One region of the Enterobacter sp. 3U4 genome, then DNA from elsewhere that is predicted to be linked to it. Evidence: predicted binding sites of a transcription regulator. Region 1 holds the regulator's gene; each other region holds the start of a gene.

The links. The regulator LexA, encoded in region 1, represses DNA repair genes until DNA is damaged. The targets are predictions, from matches to a motif close to TNCTGTATGTACATACAGNA.
Region 2: a site for LexA is predicted at 3,589-3,608, ahead of uvrB (excinuclease ABC subunit UvrB). Genes of this name have one in related genera too.
Region 3: a site for LexA is predicted at 4,134-4,153, ahead of umuD (translesion error-prone DNA polymerase V autoproteolytic subunit). Genes of this name have one in related genera too.

The regions. Positions count from the first base shown of each region.
Region 1 is NZ_CP136665.1:3,723,870-3,729,872, forward strand. Features, by position in the region: gene RVY89_RS17765 (cupin domain-containing protein) at 1-112, opposite strand, end outside; gene zur (zinc uptake transcriptional repressor Zur) at 228-740, shown strand; gene RVY89_RS17775 (CsbD family protein) at 788-997, opposite strand; gene dinF (MATE family efflux transporter DinF) at 1,118-2,455, opposite strand; gene lexA (transcriptional repressor LexA) at 2,520-3,128, opposite strand; gene RVY89_RS17790 (diacylglycerol kinase) at 3,237-3,605, opposite strand; gene plsB (glycerol-3-phosphate 1-O-acyltransferase PlsB) at 3,760-6,003, shown strand, end outside.
Region 2 is NZ_CP136665.1:2,564,068-2,570,070, reverse strand. Features, by position in the region: gene bioF (8-amino-7-oxononanoate synthase) at 1-892, shown strand, start outside; gene bioC (malonyl-ACP O-methyltransferase BioC) at 876-1,631, shown strand; gene bioD (dethiobiotin synthase) at 1,624-2,325, shown strand; gene RVY89_RS12255 (ABC transporter ATP-binding protein) at 2,288-3,010, opposite strand; gene uvrB (excinuclease ABC subunit UvrB) at 3,763-5,778, shown strand; gene yvcK (uridine diphosphate-N-acetylglucosamine-binding protein YvcK) at 5,854-6,003, opposite strand, start outside.
Region 3 is NZ_CP136665.1:1,889,813-1,895,815, forward strand. Features, by position in the region: gene RVY89_RS08870 (SDR family oxidoreductase) at 30-1,085, opposite strand; gene RVY89_RS08875 (LysR family transcriptional regulator) at 1,183-2,070, shown strand; gene RVY89_RS08880 (hypothetical protein) at 2,153-2,422, shown strand; gene umuC (translesion error-prone DNA polymerase V subunit UmuC) at 2,435-3,697, opposite strand; gene umuD (translesion error-prone DNA polymerase V autoproteolytic subunit) at 3,681-4,115, opposite strand; gene RVY89_RS08895 (aldo/keto reductase family oxidoreductase) at 4,275-5,141, opposite strand; gene tcp (methyl-accepting chemotaxis citrate transducer) at 5,286-6,003, shown strand, end outside.

The DNA of each region.
Region 1 (6,003 bases):
GCTTGCGAGCCAACGGGGCGCCGATAGAAAAAAGCTCATCGCTATCTGGATAGGTCGAATCATCCGCGCCTTCCACGTCGCGCCAGTGCCGAATACAGTCAGGTTTTTTCATTGTTTATTTCCCGGTTTGCAATGGGTCAGGTATAGCACAGACTGGCGGATCTCGGCGTTTTTAGCAGAACATGATAAAGTGGGGGTTTTCCGTCCTATAACATCCGGGGTGCTAAATGGATAAGTCCACAAAAGAGCTGTTAGCGCAGGCCGAAAAGCTGTGTGCGCAACGCAATGTGCGCCTGACTCCGCAGCGCCTTGAAGTCTTACGTTTGATGAGCCTGCAGCAGGGTGCTATCAGCGCCTACGATCTGCTCGACCTGCTCCGCGAAAGCGAGCCGCAGGCGAAACCACCGACCGTCTATCGCGCACTGGATTTCCTGCTGGAACAAGGATTCGTGCATAAAGTTGAGTCCACAAACAGCTATGTGTTGTGCCATCTGTTCGATCAGCCCACCCACACGTCGGCGATGTTTATCTGTGACCGTTGCGGCGTGGTGAAAGAAGAGGCAGCGGAAGGCGTGGAAGATATTATGCATACGCTGGCGGCGAAAATGGGTTTTGCCCTGCGTCATAACGTGATTGAGGCGCACGGGCTCTGTTCCGCGTGCGTGGAAGTGGAAGCCTGCCGTCATCAGGACGCCTGTCAGCACGACCACTCTATTCTGGTGAAGAAAAAGCCGCGTTAACGGCAAAAGAAAAGGCGGCCTTGAGCCGCCCTGTGGGTTATTCAGCGTTACCAGCGGTAGTCGTTACGGGTTTCCCAGTCTTTGACTTCGTTTTCCGCCTGATCTTTCGCGTAGCCGTAACGTTCCTGAATTTTACCGACAAGCTGATCGCGTTTACCTTCAATGACGGTCATATCGTCATCGGTCAGCTTACCCCACTTTTCTTTCGCTTTACCTTTGAACTGCTTCCAGTTGCCGCCGATTTCATCTTTATTCATCATCGTGTCCTCTTAGTTAAGCGTCGGGTCGTAACGTCCGTTACGTTCTTTTCTGCTGGACGTGATAATTATTGTAGTTAAGGATTCGGCAGTTGATTTCATATTCGGAATCTTTAACCGTCACGATATATCGTGACGTGAAGAGAACCAGGTATCGTTTTGCCAGTGGCGGTGCCAGATAAAAGCCAGCGATATCCCTCGCAGCGAGAGGAAAACGGCCAGGGCCAGCCACAAGCCGTGATTACCCAGCCAGGGAAGCGTTAGCAGCGTCAGGCCAAACCCTGCCGCTGCGACCGCCATGCTGTTGCGCATTTCAGCCCCGCGCGTCGCACCAATAAACATGCCGTCCAGCAGATAACACCAGACGCCGACCACCGGTAAGACGACTTGCCAGATGAGATAGTGGCTCGCCAGCTCGCGCAGCGCAGGAAGAGACGTAAGCAATGCAACGATCTGCTCACCAAAGCAGGCGTAAACCAGGCCGAACGCCAGCGCCACCAGCCCAGACTGACGGCAGGCTGCCCGCCAGACGTCCCGAAGCTGCCCGCTTTCGCGCGCGCCGTACGCCTGTCCGGAATGCGCTTCAACCGCATAGGCAAAACCGTCCAGCGCGTAGGCGGTAAAGGTCAGAAGCGTCATCAATACTGCATTGACCGCAACGATTTCTGGCCCCAGCCGAGCCCCGAAAACCGTCAGCGCGCCGAAGCAGAGCTGAAGCAGCAGCGAGCGCAGCATGATGTCACGATTGAGGGCCAGCAGCTTACGGATATTGCCGCGCCATGCGGTTTTGAGCTGCGCAAGGGAGATCCCGCGCATCGCCAGCACGCGCCAGACCATCCACAGACCAATGATAAAGGTTCCGTATTCGGCAATTGCCGTCGCCAGCGCCGCGCCCTGCACGTTCATATGCAGGCCCATTACCAGCCAGACATCCAGCACAATGTTGAGAAGGTTGCCTACCACCAGCAAAATCACTGGTGCACGGGCGTACTGCACGCCCAGTAGCCACCCGAGCAGAACCAGGTTAGCCAGCGAGGCGGGTGCGCTGAGCCAGCGGATTTCAAGGAAACGTCGCGCCTGCTCTAATACCGCCTCGCTGCCGCCAACAACATGGAGCGCAAGGTCGATCAGGGGAGTACGTAATAAAACGATTAACGCCCCCGCGCCAAGCGCGAGGATCAGCGGCTGCACCAGCGCGCGCGCCAGACGCAGCGGATCTTTTGCACCATAAGCCTGTGCCGTGAGCCCGGTGGTGCTCATGCGCAAAAAGAGCAGCAGCATAAACAGGAAGCTGGTTGCCGTCGCGCCAATCGCCACGCCGCCAAGATAAACAGGCGAATCAAGATGACCAATAACGGCAGTATCGACCAGACCCAGCAAGGGAACCGTAATATTGGAGAAGATCATCGGCAGAGCAAGACGCCACAATGCCTTATCGGATGCCGTCAGCAGTGACATGAAAAAATACCGGGAGTGGGGAATGAATCAGGCTACAGCGGTGCCATAGCCTGTCGGGAAGAGGTTACAGCCATTCACCGTTGCGGATCACCCCAACCGCCAGTCCTTCGATAGAGAAGTTCTGTTCGCGGAGATCGACCACAATGGGTGAAAACTCGCTGTTTTCAGGCAGCAACTGTACGCTGTTACCCTGTTTTTTCAGACGCTTAACCGTCACTTCGTCATCAATGCGCGCCACAACCACCTGGCCGTTTCGCACATCCTGCGTTTTGTGCACCGCAAGCAGATCGCCGTCAAGAATGCCGATGTCTTTCATCGACATACCGCTAACGCGCAGCAGGAAATCAGCGCTCGGTTTGAACATGCCAGGATCGACCTGGTAATGGCCTTCAATGTGCTGCTGAGCCAGTAAAGGCTCACCAGCAGCAACACGGCCTATCAGCGGAATGCCCGTCTCTTCTTCCACCAGCAGGCGGATGCCGCGTGACGCACCTGAAACAATCTCAATCACGCCTTTACGCGCCAGCGCTTTCAGGTGTTCTTCAGCAGCATTCGGAGAACGGAAGCCCAGACGCTGCGCGATTTCCGCACGCGTGGGTGGCATACCCGTCTGGCCGATATGATCCCGGATGAGATCAAACACCTCTTGTTGCCTGGTCGTTAACGCTTTCATTCCGCCCCCTGGGTGTATATACAGTTATGCTGTGAGTATATACAGTCAAAGGCGATTTTGGAACCAAAAACTGCACAAAAAACCAGGGACTTAATTATTCCTCGAGGCTCATCGGAAATGTGACCAAAGCAGCGTGACCCAGGTGATAACGGCAGTGATAATCGCCAGCAACACGGCAGCAGAGCCCATGTCTTTTGCGCGGCCAGAAAGCTCGTGGAAATCGGAACCAATGCGATCAACAACGGCTTCAATAGCGCTATTAAGAATTTCCACTATCATCACCAGAAGCACGGAACCGATAAGAAGTACGCGGGTAATAGCATCAACATCAAGGAAACAGGCGACGATCACCGCGATGATAGCGGCGACGCCCTCCTGGCGAAAGGCGGCTTCGTTGATCCACGCGGCACGGAAACCTTTCCATGAATAACCGGCGGCTTTGATGATACGCGTTAACCCAGTGGTATTATTGGCCATTAAAAGAACCTTTTATGAAAAAAAGCGTCAGTAACAGGAACTGTAGCGCGTTTCGCTACAGCCTGAAGTATGACGGGTAACAACAGAAATTTTGCGCGCTTTCTGTTATCCTTGCGCCGCAATTGCATTATTAACCAGAGGCTTTACATCGTTTATGTCCGGCTGGCCACGAATTTACTACAAATTACTTAATTTACCATTAAGCATCCTGGTAAAAAGCAAGTCTATCCCAGCAGAACCCGCGCTGGAATTGGGGCTCGATACGTCACGTCCCATTATGTACGTTTTGCCTTATAACTCGAAGGCTGACTTACTGACGCTTCGCGCCCAGTGTCTGGCGCATGATTTACCTGACCCGCTTGAACCGCTGGAAGTTGACGGTACATTGCTGCCGCGCTACGTGTTCATTCACGGTGGACCTCGCGTGTTTACCTATTACACGCCAAAAGAAGAGTCCATCAAGCTGTTCCACGACTATCTCGACCTGCACCGCAGCAATCCCGATCTGGATGTGCAGATGGTGCCGGTATCGGTGATGTTTGGTCGTCGTCCGGGCCGTGAAAAAGGTGAAGAGAATCCGCCGCTGCGCATGCTTAACGGCATCCAGAAGTTCTTCGCGGTCTCCTGGCTGGGACGCGACAGCTTCGTGCGTTTCTCCCCTTCCGTTTCGCTGCGTCGAATGGCGGACGAGCACGGCACGGACAAGATCATCGCGCAAAAACTGGCGCGCGTGGCGCGTATGCACTTCGCCCGTCAGCGCCTGGCTGCCGTAGGGCCGCGTCTCCCGGCGCGTCAGGATCTGTTCAACAAGCTGTTGGCATCCAAAGCGATTGCCCGCGCCGTTGAAGACGAAGCGCGCAGCAAGAAAATTTCGCATGAGAAAGCCCAGCAGAACGCCATTGCGCTGATGGAAGAGATTGCAGCGAACTTCTCCTACGAGATGATTCGCCTGTCCGATCGCATTCTCGGTTTTACCTGGAACCGCCTGTATCAGGGCATCAACGTTCATAACGCCGAGCGTGTACGCCAACTGGCGCATGATGGCCATGAGATTGTCTATGTTCCCTGCCACCGCAGCCACATGGACTACCTGCTCCTTTCCTACGTGCTCTATCACCAGGGGCTGGTACCGCCGCACATTGCTGCCGGTATCAACCTGAATTTCTGGCCAGCAGGTCCGATTTTCCGCCGCCTGGGCGCCTTCTTTATTCGTCGTACCTTCAAGGGCAACAAGCTCTACTCCACCGTGTTCCGCGAGTATCTGGGCGAGCTGTTTAGCCGCGGCTATTCCGTCGAGTACTTCGTTGAGGGCGGTCGTTCCCGTACCGGACGTCTGCTCGATCCGAAGACCGGCACGCTGTCGATGACCATCCAGGCGATGCTGCGCGGAGGAACCCGTCCCATCACGCTTGTGCCAATCTACATTGGCTATGAGCACGTGATGGAAGTGGGCACGTATGCCAAAGAGCTGCGCGGTGCGACCAAAGAGAAAGAGAGCCTGCCGCAGATGCTGCGCGGCCTGAGCAAGCTACGCAATCTCGGTCAGGGCTACGTGAACTTCGGCGAACCAATGCCGTTAATGACGTACCTGAACCATCACGTTCCCGAGTGGCGCGAATCCATCGATCCTATCGAGGCGATTCGCCCGGCCTGGCTGACGCCAACGGTCAACGGCATCGCGTCCGAGCTGATGGTGCGCATTAACAACGCCGGTGCGGCTAACGCCATGAACCTGTGCTGTACGGCTCTTCTGGCTTCGCGTCAGCGCTCGCTGACCCGTGAACAGCTCACGGAGCAGCTGGATTGCTATCTGGACATGATGCGCAACGTGCCGTATTCCGTTGATTCAACCGTGCCTTCTGCTACCGCCAGTGAGCTTATCGATCACGCGCTGCAGATGAACAAGTTTGAAGTCGAAAAGGACACGATCGGCGACATCATCATTCTGCCGCGCGAGCAGGCAGTTCTGATGACCTACTACCGCAACAACATCACCCATATGCTGATGCTGCCGTCGCTCATGGCGGCTATCATCACCCAGCATCGCCGTATCTCGCGTCAGGAACTATTGCGTCACGTTGAGACGCTCTATCCGATGCTGAAAGCGGAGCTGTTCCTGCGCTGGAGCAAAGATGAGCTGGCGGGCGAACTGGACAAACTGACGGAAGAGCTGCGTCGTCAGGGGTTGATCACCGTCTCAAACGACGAATTGCACATCAATCCGTCGCGTTCCCGTACCCTGCAACTGCTGGCGGCCGGTGCGCGCGAAACGCTGCAGCGCTACGCCATTACGTTCTGGCTGCTGAGTGCGAACCCGTCTATCAACCGCGGTACGCTTGAGAAAGAGAGCCGGACGCTGGCACAGCGCCTGTCCGTTCTGCACGGCATTAACGCCCCT
Region 2 (6,003 bases), 1.2 Mb from region 1:
GGAAGAGGAACTGGCTGACTGGCTCGGCTACCCCCGCGCGCTGCTCTTTATCTCCGGCTTTGCCGCCAATCAGGCGGTGATTACTGCCCTGATGGAAAAAGAGGACCGCATTGTCGCCGACCGCTTAAGTCACGCCTCCCTGCTGGAGGCGGCACATTTAAGCCCGGCTCAGCTGCGGCGGTTTGCCCATAACGATGCTGGACAGCTCGCTGCGCTGCTGGATAAACCGTGTGACGGACAACAGCTGGCGGTCACGGAAGGGGTGTTCAGCATGGACGGCGACAGCGCGCCGCTTGCCGCGCTGCATGAGGCCGCAAAACGGCAGAATGCATGGCTGCTGGTGGACGATGCCCACGGCGCTGGCGTAATGGGCGACGAAGGGCGCGGCAGCGCGCATCAGCAAAACGTGAAGCCGGAACTGCTGATTGTCACCTTCGGCAAAGGCTTTGGCGTCAGCGGCGCCGCCGTGCTGTGCAGCGAATCCGTTGCCGACTATCTGCTGCAGTTTGCCCGACACCTGATTTACAGCACCAGTATGCCCCCGGCGCAGGCCGTGGCGCTGTCGGCGTCGCTGGCGGTCATCCGCAGCGCGGAAGGGGATGAGCGTCGCCAGCGTCTGGCAGAGCATATCTCTCGCTTCCGCCAGGGGTTAGCGGCGCTGCCTTTTCGCAGTCCCGATTCGCAGAGCGCTATCCAGCCGGTGATTGTCGGCGAAAACGGCCGCGCGCTGGCGCTGGCACAAGCGCTGCGCGAGCGCGGCATGTGGGTGACCGCCATCCGTCCGCCCACCGTACCGCCGGGCACGGCGCGGCTACGCTTAACCCTGACGGCGGCGCATGAACGACAGGATATTGAGACGTTGCTGGAGGCGCTCCATGATGCCGGTGAATAAGCAGGCCATCGCGGCGGCATTTGGTCGCGCCGCGCAGAGCTATTCGCAGCATGATGAGCTGCAGCGTCTGAGCGCGCAGGGGCTTCTGGCCGCCCTTGGCGAGAACCGTTTTCCACAGGTGCTGGACGCCGGCTGTGGTCCCGGCAGCAACAGCCGCTACTGGCGCGGGGCGGGAAGCCAGGTGACGGCTATCGATCTCTCAGCCCGGATGCTGGAAGAGGCGCGCCAGCAGCAGGCTGCAGATCGTTATCTGCTGGCCGATATCGAGGCGATCCCGCTTGCGGACGCGCAGTTTGATCTGGTCTGGAGCCATCTGGCGGTTCAGTGGTGCAGCAGCCTGCCGCAGGCCTTGCGCGAGCTTTATCGCGTGGCGCGACCGGGCGGGAAGGTGGCTTTTACCACCCTGCTGGAAAGTTCGCTGCCGGAGCTGAATCAGGCCTGGCAGGCGGTCGATGAACAGCCGCACGCTAACCGGTTTTTATCGCATGAGCAGGTGACGCAGGCGCTGGCAGGCTGGCGCGCTCGCAGCGTGGTGCAGACCATCACGCTCAATTTTAGCGATGCGTTCAGCGCCATGCGTTCGCTGAAGGGCATAGGCGCCACGCACCTGCATACCGGACGCGAGAAAAAACCGCTCACCCGGGGTCAGCTGCAGCGCCTTGAGCTGGCCTGGCCGCAGCAGCGGGGTCAATACCCGCTCTCCTATCAACTTTTTCATGGGATTATCGAACGTGACTGAACGTTATTTTGTTACCGGCACGGACACAGAAGTGGGCAAAACGGTAGCCAGCTCGGCGCTGCTGCAGGCGGCACGGCTGCTCGGAAAAAACACCGCCGGGTTTAAGCCTGTAGCTTCCGGCAGCGAGATGACGGCGGAAGGGTTACGCAACACCGACGCGCTGGCGCTCCAGCGTAACAGCACGCGTGAGCTTGCCTATTCCGCGGTGAATCCGTACACCTTTGCCGAGCCGACCTCGCCGCACATTATCAGCGCTGACGAAGGTCGTCCGATTGATTTTGCCGTGCTGTCTGCCGGATTGCGGACGCTGGAAAGTCAGGCCGACTGGGTGCTGGTGGAAGGGGCCGGCGGCTGGTTTACGCCGCTTTCAGACACGCAGACGTTTGCTGACTGGGTGCAGGCCGAGCAGCTTCCGGTCATTCTTGTCGTCGGCGTCAAGCTGGGCTGTATCAATCACGCCATGTTGACCGCGCAGGCCGTACAGCAGGCCGGACTGCGTCTGGCGGGCTGGATAGCCAACGACGTGGTTGCGCCGGGTAAACGCCATCAGGAGTACCTGGCGACGCTCAGGCGTGTCCTTCCCGCGCCGTGCCTCGGGGCGATTCCCTGGCTTGCTGACGGCGCGGAAAATGCCGAAACCGGACGTTATCTCGATCTCAGCGTTTTGCTTCCCGCGACATCCAGTGAGCGATAAGCTCATCATCCAGTTCGTTAACGTGGCCCTGAGCCACGTTACGCCCGCGATAGAGCATGCAGAAACGGTCCGCCACCCGACGGATAAACGACAGCTGCTGCTCCGCTAATAGCACCGTCATACCCAGCTCCCGGTTTAATCGCCCCAGCAGCTGCACCAGCTTCTGGGCAACGCTGTGCCCCGCGCCGTGAAGGGGTTCATCCAGGATCAGCAGGTGAGGGCGGTTCACCAGCGCATTAGCCAGCGCCAGCTGATACTGGTGGTCCGGAGAGAGCGTGTTGGCGCGGGTTTGTCGCACCCCATAGAGCGCGGGAAACAGATCGTAAACGTCATTTTTCGCCTCAGGGTTAGGTTTCCCCGTCGCCCGCATGGCGATATGCAGGTTCTCCTCAATCGTTAGCTGAGAGAAGATCCGCCTGTCCTGCGAGACATAGCCAATCCCTGGCCCGGGGCGCTGTTCTGACGGCGGGTTGAGCAAATCGCGCGGCGGCGCGCCCGCCTCATACCAGATGATGCTGCCGCTTTCGACGGGCACTTTCCCGGCGATGCAATTCATGAGGGTGGTTTTACCCATGCCCGGCAGGCCAACGACGCCTGTACACATCCCTTGCGGAAAATCTAAATCCACATTCCATAGCGTATGTTGACTTCCGTAAAACTGATTCACTGCACGCAGACTCAACATCTTTCTCTCCTTAAAAATGTGTGTAGGTGAGGCTCGGGTTTGAATCTGCAAAACCCCTGCCACAAAGCGGAAAGTGATTAAAAAAGCGACTTTTTTAGGAATAAGTCACAGAAGCGTGGCGGATAAAAAGCGGGATTGCACATCGACGGTGCCAGCGGTGGTGAGTTGTGGTGCAGAGCCCGAAATGGTGAAAATGTGAGCAGGATCGCATCGGTTGGTTATGAATGACGCAACTGTTAATCAGCAAAAAATAGCTATAAAAATTTTTTGCCGCCGTCTCGTGGGAAAATCCGGGAATTTGCGGAGCGCCAGTCTGCATGGGCTGGAAGCAGTTATCCACTATTCCTGTGGATAACCATGTGCATTAGAGTTAGAAAACACGCGATAAGCGAGAGAGGACGCGGCTTACGCCCAAATTGACGCGAAACGCGGCTTTAGAAAATATCGTTTAATTTTTAATTGCTTAGATAAAAGCAATTCCCGTCATGAAACTGTCACCGGTTGCCACAAAACTATCATTACCTGGCTTGACAAATGTTAAAAAAGAAAAAGTTCTGGGGATAACCTGACCTGACTGGTGTTTTATGTTGTCACAGTCCAAATTTTGGTCGCTCTCGCGCTAATCATTCAGGCGCTACTCTAAATATCCTGACATGCTACTGGTTTTTCATCCAGTGTTTTTTACTGGCATTCCTGGCAACAAGGAGTAAAATTACTCACCTGCCGCTTATAACGTCATCAGGTTGTCGCCCATGAGTAAACCGTTCAAATTGAATTCTGCTTTCCGTCCGTCTGGCGATCAGCCTGAGGCGATCCGTCGTCTGGAAGAGGGGCTGGAAGATGGGCTGGCGCACCAGACGCTGCTGGGGGTAACCGGCTCGGGTAAAACTTTTACCATCGCCAACGTGATTGCGGATCTCCAGCGCCCCACGATGGTGCTGGCGCCCAACAAAACCCTGGCCGCGCAGCTTTACGGCGAGATGAAAGAGTTCTTCCCGGAAAACGCGGTGGAGTATTTCGTCTCCTACTACGATTACTACCAGCCTGAAGCCTATGTGCCGAGCTCTGACACCTTCATTGAAAAAGATGCCTCAGTGAACGAACACATCGAGCAGATGCGACTGTCGGCCACTAAGGCGCTTCTGGAGCGTCGTGACGTGATCGTTGTCGCCTCGGTTTCCGCGATCTACGGTCTGGGCGATCCGGATCTCTATCTCAAGATGATGCTGCACCTGACGCAGGGGATGATCATCGACCAGCGGGCGATTTTACGTCGTCTGGCGGAGCTGCAGTACACCCGCAACGATCAGGCCTTCCAGCGTGGTACGTTCCGCGTGCGCGGCGAAGTGATCGACATCTTCCCGGCAGAATCGGACGATATGGCGCTGCGCGTCGAGCTGTTTGACGAGGAGGTTGAACGCCTGTCGCTCTTCGACCCGCTGACCGGACACGTTGAGTCGGTGATCCAGCGCTTCACCATCTACCCGAAAACGCACTACGTGACGCCGCGCGAGCGTATCGTGCAGGCGATGGAAGAGATCAAAGTGGAGCTGGCCGAGCGCCGTAAGGTGCTGCTGGCGAACAATAAGCTGCTCGAAGAGCAGCGCCTTAGCCAGCGTACCCAGTTCGATCTGGAGATGATGAACGAGCTGGGCTACTGTTCCGGCATCGAAAACTACTCGCGCTTCCTCTCCGGGCGCGGGCCGGGCGAGCCGCCGCCAACGCTGTTTGATTACCTTCCGGCAGACGGTTTGCTGGTGATCGATGAGTCCCACGTCACGATCCCGCAGATCGGCGGGATGTACCGCGGTGACCGTGCGCGTAAAGAGACGCTGGTGGAGTACGGATTCCGCCTGCCGTCGGCGCTGGATAACCGTCCGATGAAGTTTGAAGAGTTTGAGGCGCTGGCGCCGCAAACCATTTACGTCTCGGCCACGCCGGGCAACTACGAGCTGGAGAAATCCGGTGAAGACGTTGTTGACCAGGTGGTGCGTCCAACGGGTCTGCTCGACCCGATTATTGAAGTTCGTCCAGTGGCCACCCAGGTGGACGATCTGCTCTCGGAAATTCGCGCCCGTTCCGCCATCAACGAGCGCGTGCTGGTGACCACGCTCACCAAGCGCATGGCGGAAGACCTGACCGAGTATCTCGAAGAGCACGGCGAGAAGGTGCGTTATCTCCACTCGGATATCGATACCGTGGAGCGCATGGAGATTATCCGCGACCTGCGTCTGGGCGAGTTTGACGTGCTGGTAGGGATTAACCTGCTGCGAGAAGGTCTGGATATGCCGGAAGTTTCGCTGGTGGCGATTCTGGACGCGGATAAAGAGGGCTTCCTGCGTTCCGAGCGTTCGCTGATTCAGACCATTGGCCGCGCCGCGCGTAACGTCAACGGTAAAGCGATTCTGTACGGTGACAAAATCACCCCGTCGATGGCGAAAGCGATTGGTGAAACGGAGCGCCGCCGTGAGAAACAGCAGCGTTACAACGAAGAACACGGCATTACCCCGCAGGGGCTGAACAAGAAGGTGGTGGATATTCTGGCGCTGGGTCAGAACATCGCCAAAACCAAAGCGAAAGGCCGCGGCAAGGCGCGTTCAGTGGTGGAAGAAGATACCGTCGTGCTGACGCCAAAAGCGCTGCAGCAGAAAATCCACGAGCTGGAAGGGCAGATGATGCAGCACGCGCAGAACCTGGAGTTCGAAGAGGCGGCGCAGATCCGCGACCAGCTTCATCAGCTGCGGGATCTGTTTATCGCGGCATCATAGGTCAAAGCAGCGTGTTTTCTCCCTCTCCCCGTGGGAGAGGGCCGGGGTGAGGGCATCAGGCCGCACAAAACGAACCTAACCCAGCGCCTGAATCGCCTTCTCCAGAGCCTCGCGCAGCAGATGCCGGTCGTGACGGTACTTGATGTCTGAGGCCTCCAGCGGCTCCTGCACCACCAGGCGATCGCCGATACCGGATACATCCACCTTTGGCCCCACCACCACGCC
Region 3 (6,003 bases), 1.8 Mb from region 1:
CCGATCGTTGATGACAACAACCCTTACGGTCAGGGAATAATCCGCGCGGCTCTCAGCTGCGCGAACAGGTGGAAAAACATCTCATCCGTCGCCTGCATTTGCGTAAAGCCCGCCCTGCGCAGCTTGCTCCCGTCACCAAACATGTCGTAGTTCCAGCTAAAGACAAAATCGGCAAACCGCCCGTCGCTCAGCTGCAGAATATCCGCTTCCACCAGCCGCTCTCCGGCAAGCTCGCGCCATACGCCGCGATAGTCCGTAAACAGCTGATGAAATGACAGCCTCACCGGCGGTGCAGAGTCCAGGTCAAACCAGCGTGCGATGCGCGGCCAGAGCTCGCTCCAGCGCCATATATCGCCATTGTTTACGTTGAAGGCCTGATTCTGTGCCGCAGGTGACGCGGCGGCCCACAATGTGGCCTCGGCCAGCAGCCCGGCGTCGGTATGGTCAACGATGCTGTGCCAGGTCTGTTCTGAACCGGGAAAACGCAGCGGTAACCCCAGCGCCTTGCACAGGGAGGCGTACAGAGCGATGCTCAGCGCAAGGTTCATGGCATTGCCCGGCACCGCGCTCCCCACCACACCCGGCCTGATGGCATTCCAGTGCCAGCCTTTCCCCCGCTGAAACTGGCTGAGCCACGCGAGCTGCGCGGCGTTAAATTCGGCACCCGGTACGCCGGGATCGCTTTCGCGCGCCGGCGTTTTAAACGGCCCCAGATGCACACCGTAGACTTTGTAGCCCTGCATCAGGCTTACCGTCTGCAGCGGTGCCGCTGTTTCGAGGGTGCTGACCAGGTTACGCAGCATGGTGACGTTCGGCTCAACCATGTCTTCCCAGTTCAGCGCGTTCGCCCAGGCGCTGTAAAAGAGATGGGTGACACCGTCCAGGGATCGCAGCGCCCGGGCGCTGTCCTTTTCATCCAGTAAATCGATCTTGACCATCGGAATGCCGTCAGGATGCGACCCGGCATGGCGGCTAAGGCCAATCACCTGCCACTGATGGTGCAGGAGCGTGTTGACCATCTGTCTGCCGACAATGCCGCTGGCGCCCGCGACCAGGGCGACGTTGTGTTGTTGCCTATTATTCATGGTGTTTCTCCGGAAAGGGTGACAGACGCAGTGTGATATATTATTTTTTCTGGAGATATCCCCTGAAACTGATGGCACTTATAAGCAGAATCATTAAATGAATAATAAGCTCAATGCCATTTCTACCTTTCTGCGCGTCGCTGAAGCGGGCTCGTTTTCAGCGGCTGCCCGTCAGACCGGTATTAAGCAGTCCGCCGTCAGTCAACAGATCGCGGCGCTTGAGGAATCGCTGGGTGTGGTACTCCTGCACCGTACGACGCGTACGATGAAGCTGACCGAACAGGGTGAACGTTACCGGCGTGATATGCAGCTTGTGCTGGACGCCATAGGGGAAGCGGAGAGGCGTTTACATCCTGTCGATCATAGCGTTCAGGGACGCGTCCATGTCCAGTTGCCGAGCGGCCTGGGGCAGATTTTTTTGCCGCATCTGCTGGCGCTGCAGCGTCTGCATCCCGAACTGCAGCTGATGCTTTCCCTGGATGACCGCCTTGCCGATCTGGTGACGGAGGGCGTGGATGTCGCGATACGGCTGAGCAGCGAGCCTCCGCAGGCGCACGCGGCTCGCGTGCTGGGGCGTATTGAAACCAAGCTGTTTGCCGCCCCCGGCTTTCAGGCGGTACGCGCCGTCAGCGAGCTGGCGACGCTGCCACACGTGCGGTTCAGCGGCATTCCGCTGGGTGCTCCCCTGCGCCTGATGTCTGACGAGGAGACGGTCGAGGTCAACGTGAATACCGTTTTCCGTGCCAACACCAGTGAGGCGCTGCTACAGGCGCTGGAGTCCGGCATTGGTATCGGCGGCATGCAGCAGCCGCTCGTGACACGCGCGCTGCAAACCGGCACGCTGGTACCGGTGCTGCCCGACTGGCGGTTACCCGATCGCTTTCTCTACGCCGTCTATCCAGATGCCCGCTTTATACCGCAACGCGTCAGAAAGGTCGTCAGCGTGATTGAGCAGTTACTGCCTGAAATAATAAAGAAAAACTGATTGTTTTCGCCGTAAATCACGTGCATTTTTTAACCGCAAAGAATAGAGTGTTTTTACCGTATACCCTCTTTCTGGAGCACTTATGCCGGATTACCGTTTTTTCCAAAAAGGCCCGAACCTCATTGCGATTGAGAGCGCAAACACCGATGCGGCTGCTCAGCTCATCGCTCAGGGGTTTGATAAACAGTTTGAGGAGATCGGCGCTGCGGATGAAAAAGAGGCGCTGACCCGCCTTGCGGATATCCGCAAAAATAATGAGATCGATCGCCATAACTTTCTGGCCGGAGCGGGCCAAATGCCGTGGATCGGCGTACTGACGGCTGCGGCAACCTGGTTGGCGCAAAAGAAATAACGCAGCCATCCTCTACTTCGCCACCGGTAAATCCGCGTACCGCGTCGTATAGGCCGGGGACAGCATCTCACGCTTCATCGCCCAGGATTTCTCAATTCCCTGCCCGGCAAACCATATTTTCCCTTTGCCGGAGTGATTTACGCTGTCGATCATCTCCATCAGCGCCGCGCTGTTGGCGCGCAGGCGATTATCGTCAAACAGGTTAAGCTGGGCGACGCCGCTGCTGAAAAAGTCCGCCAGCATGACTCCGGCCTTCATATAGCGATACCCGTCGAGCCATATCCGCCCCAGCGCCTCCGTGGCGGCGCGGATGATATCCCGCGAGTCATTGGTGGGCGTCATCAGGGTGACGGAAGCCTGATTGCCGTAATAAATTTCGTTGTCAGCATGCGGGCTGGTGCGCACAAACACGCTGATAAAACGACAGTATTGATGCTCGCCGCGCAGTTTCTCTGCGGCGCGTTCCGCATAGGCACAAATCGCCTGGTGCATCTCTTCATATTGCGTAATACGGTGTCCAAACGAACGGCTACAGATGATTTGCTGCTTCGTGGGGGTGTACTCTTCCAGGTCAAGACAGGGCTCACCGCGAAGCTCGCGCGCCGTACGCTCCAGCACCACGTTAAAATGTTTGCGAATGACCCACGAGGAGGCCTCCGCCAGCTCCAGCGCCGTGGTAATCCCCATCGCGTTCAGTTTTTTCGTGATGCGCCGCCCTACGCCCCATACCTCCTCTACCGGAACCTTTGCCAGCAGTTTACGCTGCCGCTCGCGGCCCGACAGTTCGACCACGCCGCCGGTACTGGCCCACCGTTTCGCCGCATAGTTGGCCAGCTTTGCCAGCGTTTTTGTCGGGGCAATGCCGACGCCAACGGTTAAGCCCGTATTTTTTAAGACCTGCGTGCGCATCTGGTGTCCGAACGTTTCCAGTGCAAGGCAGTTACCGATCCCTGAAACGTTCACGAACGCCTCGTCAATCGAGTAAATTTCTATGGCCGGAGCGAGATCGGTCAGCGTCTGCATCACCCGACTGCTGAGATCGGCATACAGCGCATAGTTCGAGCTAAAGACGTAAACCCGCGACGGGTATAGCTTCTCTTTGAATTTAAAATAGGGCTCACCCATTTTTATGCCGAACTGCTTTGCCTCCCGCGACAGTGAAATAATGCAGCCGTCGTTGTTGGACACCACCACGATGGGCTTCCCCTCAAGATCGGGGCGAAATACCTTCTCGCAGGAGGCATAGAAGCTGTTCACATCAACCAGCGCGAACATGTTTATGCGTTTTAAGCGTGTGGGTGACGACACCGAAGATTTGCAGCTCCTCTTCGGACTGAAAGGTAATCGGCTGATACCGGGCGTTATGTGGCAATAGCCTCAGAACCGGGCGCGTCTGTAGCTCCTTCACCGTAAACTCACCGGCGACCGACGCCACAACGATGTCCCCATGTTCGGCATTTAACGAGCGGTCAACCACCAGCAGATCGCCGTCGCCGATCCCCGCGCCAATCATGGAGTCTCCACTCACCTTGATAAAATAGGTCGCACTGGGGTGTCTCACTGCCAGCCGGTTAAGATCGAGACGATCCTCCACATAATCCTGCGCCGGGCTGGGGAAACCACAGGCTACACGCTCTGCAAACAACGGTAATTCAATAGATTGGTTTGGGTGATAAGAAAAGAGAGTGTCCATAATGCCTTTCTCGCCAGATACTGTATATAAATACAGTATTACGGATTATAGCCAGGGATCAAGGCCATTTCCGGAAGCGAACCCAAACGCGTTGAAGTGTCAGAAGATTTAAAACGCGCAAAGCCCGGAAGCGCATGTCGGGCTTTGCGCCTGTGACGATCAGTCCATCAGCGTATTCAATGTTTCCAGCGCGTCAGGCGGCAGCTGCAGTTCCCCCGCCGCGAGGTTTTGCCGCAGATGCGCCACGGAAGAGGTCCCCGGGATCAGCAGAATATTCGGGGAACGCTGCAGCAGCCATGCCAGCGCTACCTGCATTGGCGTTGCGCCCAGTGAATCCGCGACGGCCTTCAGCCCGGAAGATTGCAGTGGCGTAAAGCCTCCCAGTGGGAAGAACGGCACATACGCAATCCCCTGCTGCGCCAGCAGATCAACCAGCGCATCATCTCCCCGGTTCACAATGTTGTACATGTTCTGTACGCACACCACCGGGACCATCTTCTGGGCTTCCGCAACCTGGGTAGCCGTGACGTTGCTCAGGCCAATATGACGCACCAGCCCCTGCCGCTGTAATTCTGCCAGGGTGGAGAGCGGTTCAGCAATCGACCCTTCCGCCGGCCCGTGTGCGCTGAACATGATCCGCAGATTCACCACGTCCAGCACGTCCAGCTGCAGATTGCGCAGGTTGTCATGCACCGCCTGCGTCAGTTCCTGCGCGGAAAAGGCCGGCAGCCAGGCGCCTTTGTCGTTGCGACGGGCGCCAATCTTGGTGACGAGCGTCAGATCGTCCCGGTACGGATGAAGCGCCTCGCGGATCAGCTGGTTAGTGACATGAGGGCCGTAAAAATCACTGGTATCAATGTGGTTCACCCCCGCCGCCACAGCTTCGCGTAGCACGTCCAGCGCGGCTTGCTTATCCTTCGGTGGACCAAAGACGCCCGGCCCGGCGAGCTGCATCGCACCGTAGCCCAGTCTTTTAACCGTCCGCGTCCCGAGCGCGTACGTCCCGCTTTTATCAATGCTGCTCATGTTGACCTTCCTCATAAAAATGATCCGGATTTACAACAGGTTCCTCACCGGAGCCCTTAGTTAAGCGCGAGTTAAATTAAAGTTTAAATTCTATACGACGATAGTATTGGTGTACCTCTGCATCCTTTCTAACGGACGACCGCTATGCTGAAAAATTTGCACGTGATTACCGGTATTATCTTTGCCCTCACCATATTCTGTCTGCTGCAAGTTGTCACGGGAGGGTTGTTCTACTCTGCCGTCAGCAACGATCGCCATAACTTCCAGAATTCCGGCGTGCTCAATGCCCAGCAGGAAAGCCTGAGCGATAGCGTGAACACGCTGGTGAAAACGCGCGTCACCGTCACCCGCGTGGCGATCCGCTATCTGAAAAACCAGCGTGACCCGGCTTCCCTTGCGGCGATCAATAAACTGCTTGGCACGGCAAGCGACTCGCTGGCAAAAGCCGAAGCCTATAACAAAGAGTGGCAGAAATTGCCGCAGGTTAAGGGCCAGGAGGCGGCATTAACCGACGAGATGCAGAAATCCTGGAATCAGATGCACGAAGTCATGCGTTTATCGATTGAGTATCTGCGCGCCGATAACTATCAGGCCTATGGCGATCTGGACGCCCAGCAGGCGCAGGACGATATGGAAGCGGTTTATAACCGCTGGCGCGCCGAAAACAACACCCTGCTGAAGGCCGCAACCGAAGAGAACCAGAGCAGCTTCACGCAGATGCAGTGGACGCTTGCGGCTATTCTGCTGGCCGTTATCGCGGTTCTGGTGGTCATCTGGCAGGGTTTACAACACCTGCTGTTAAAACCGCTCCACTCCATTATGAACCATATTCGCGCCATTGCAGGGGGCGACCTGACGCAGG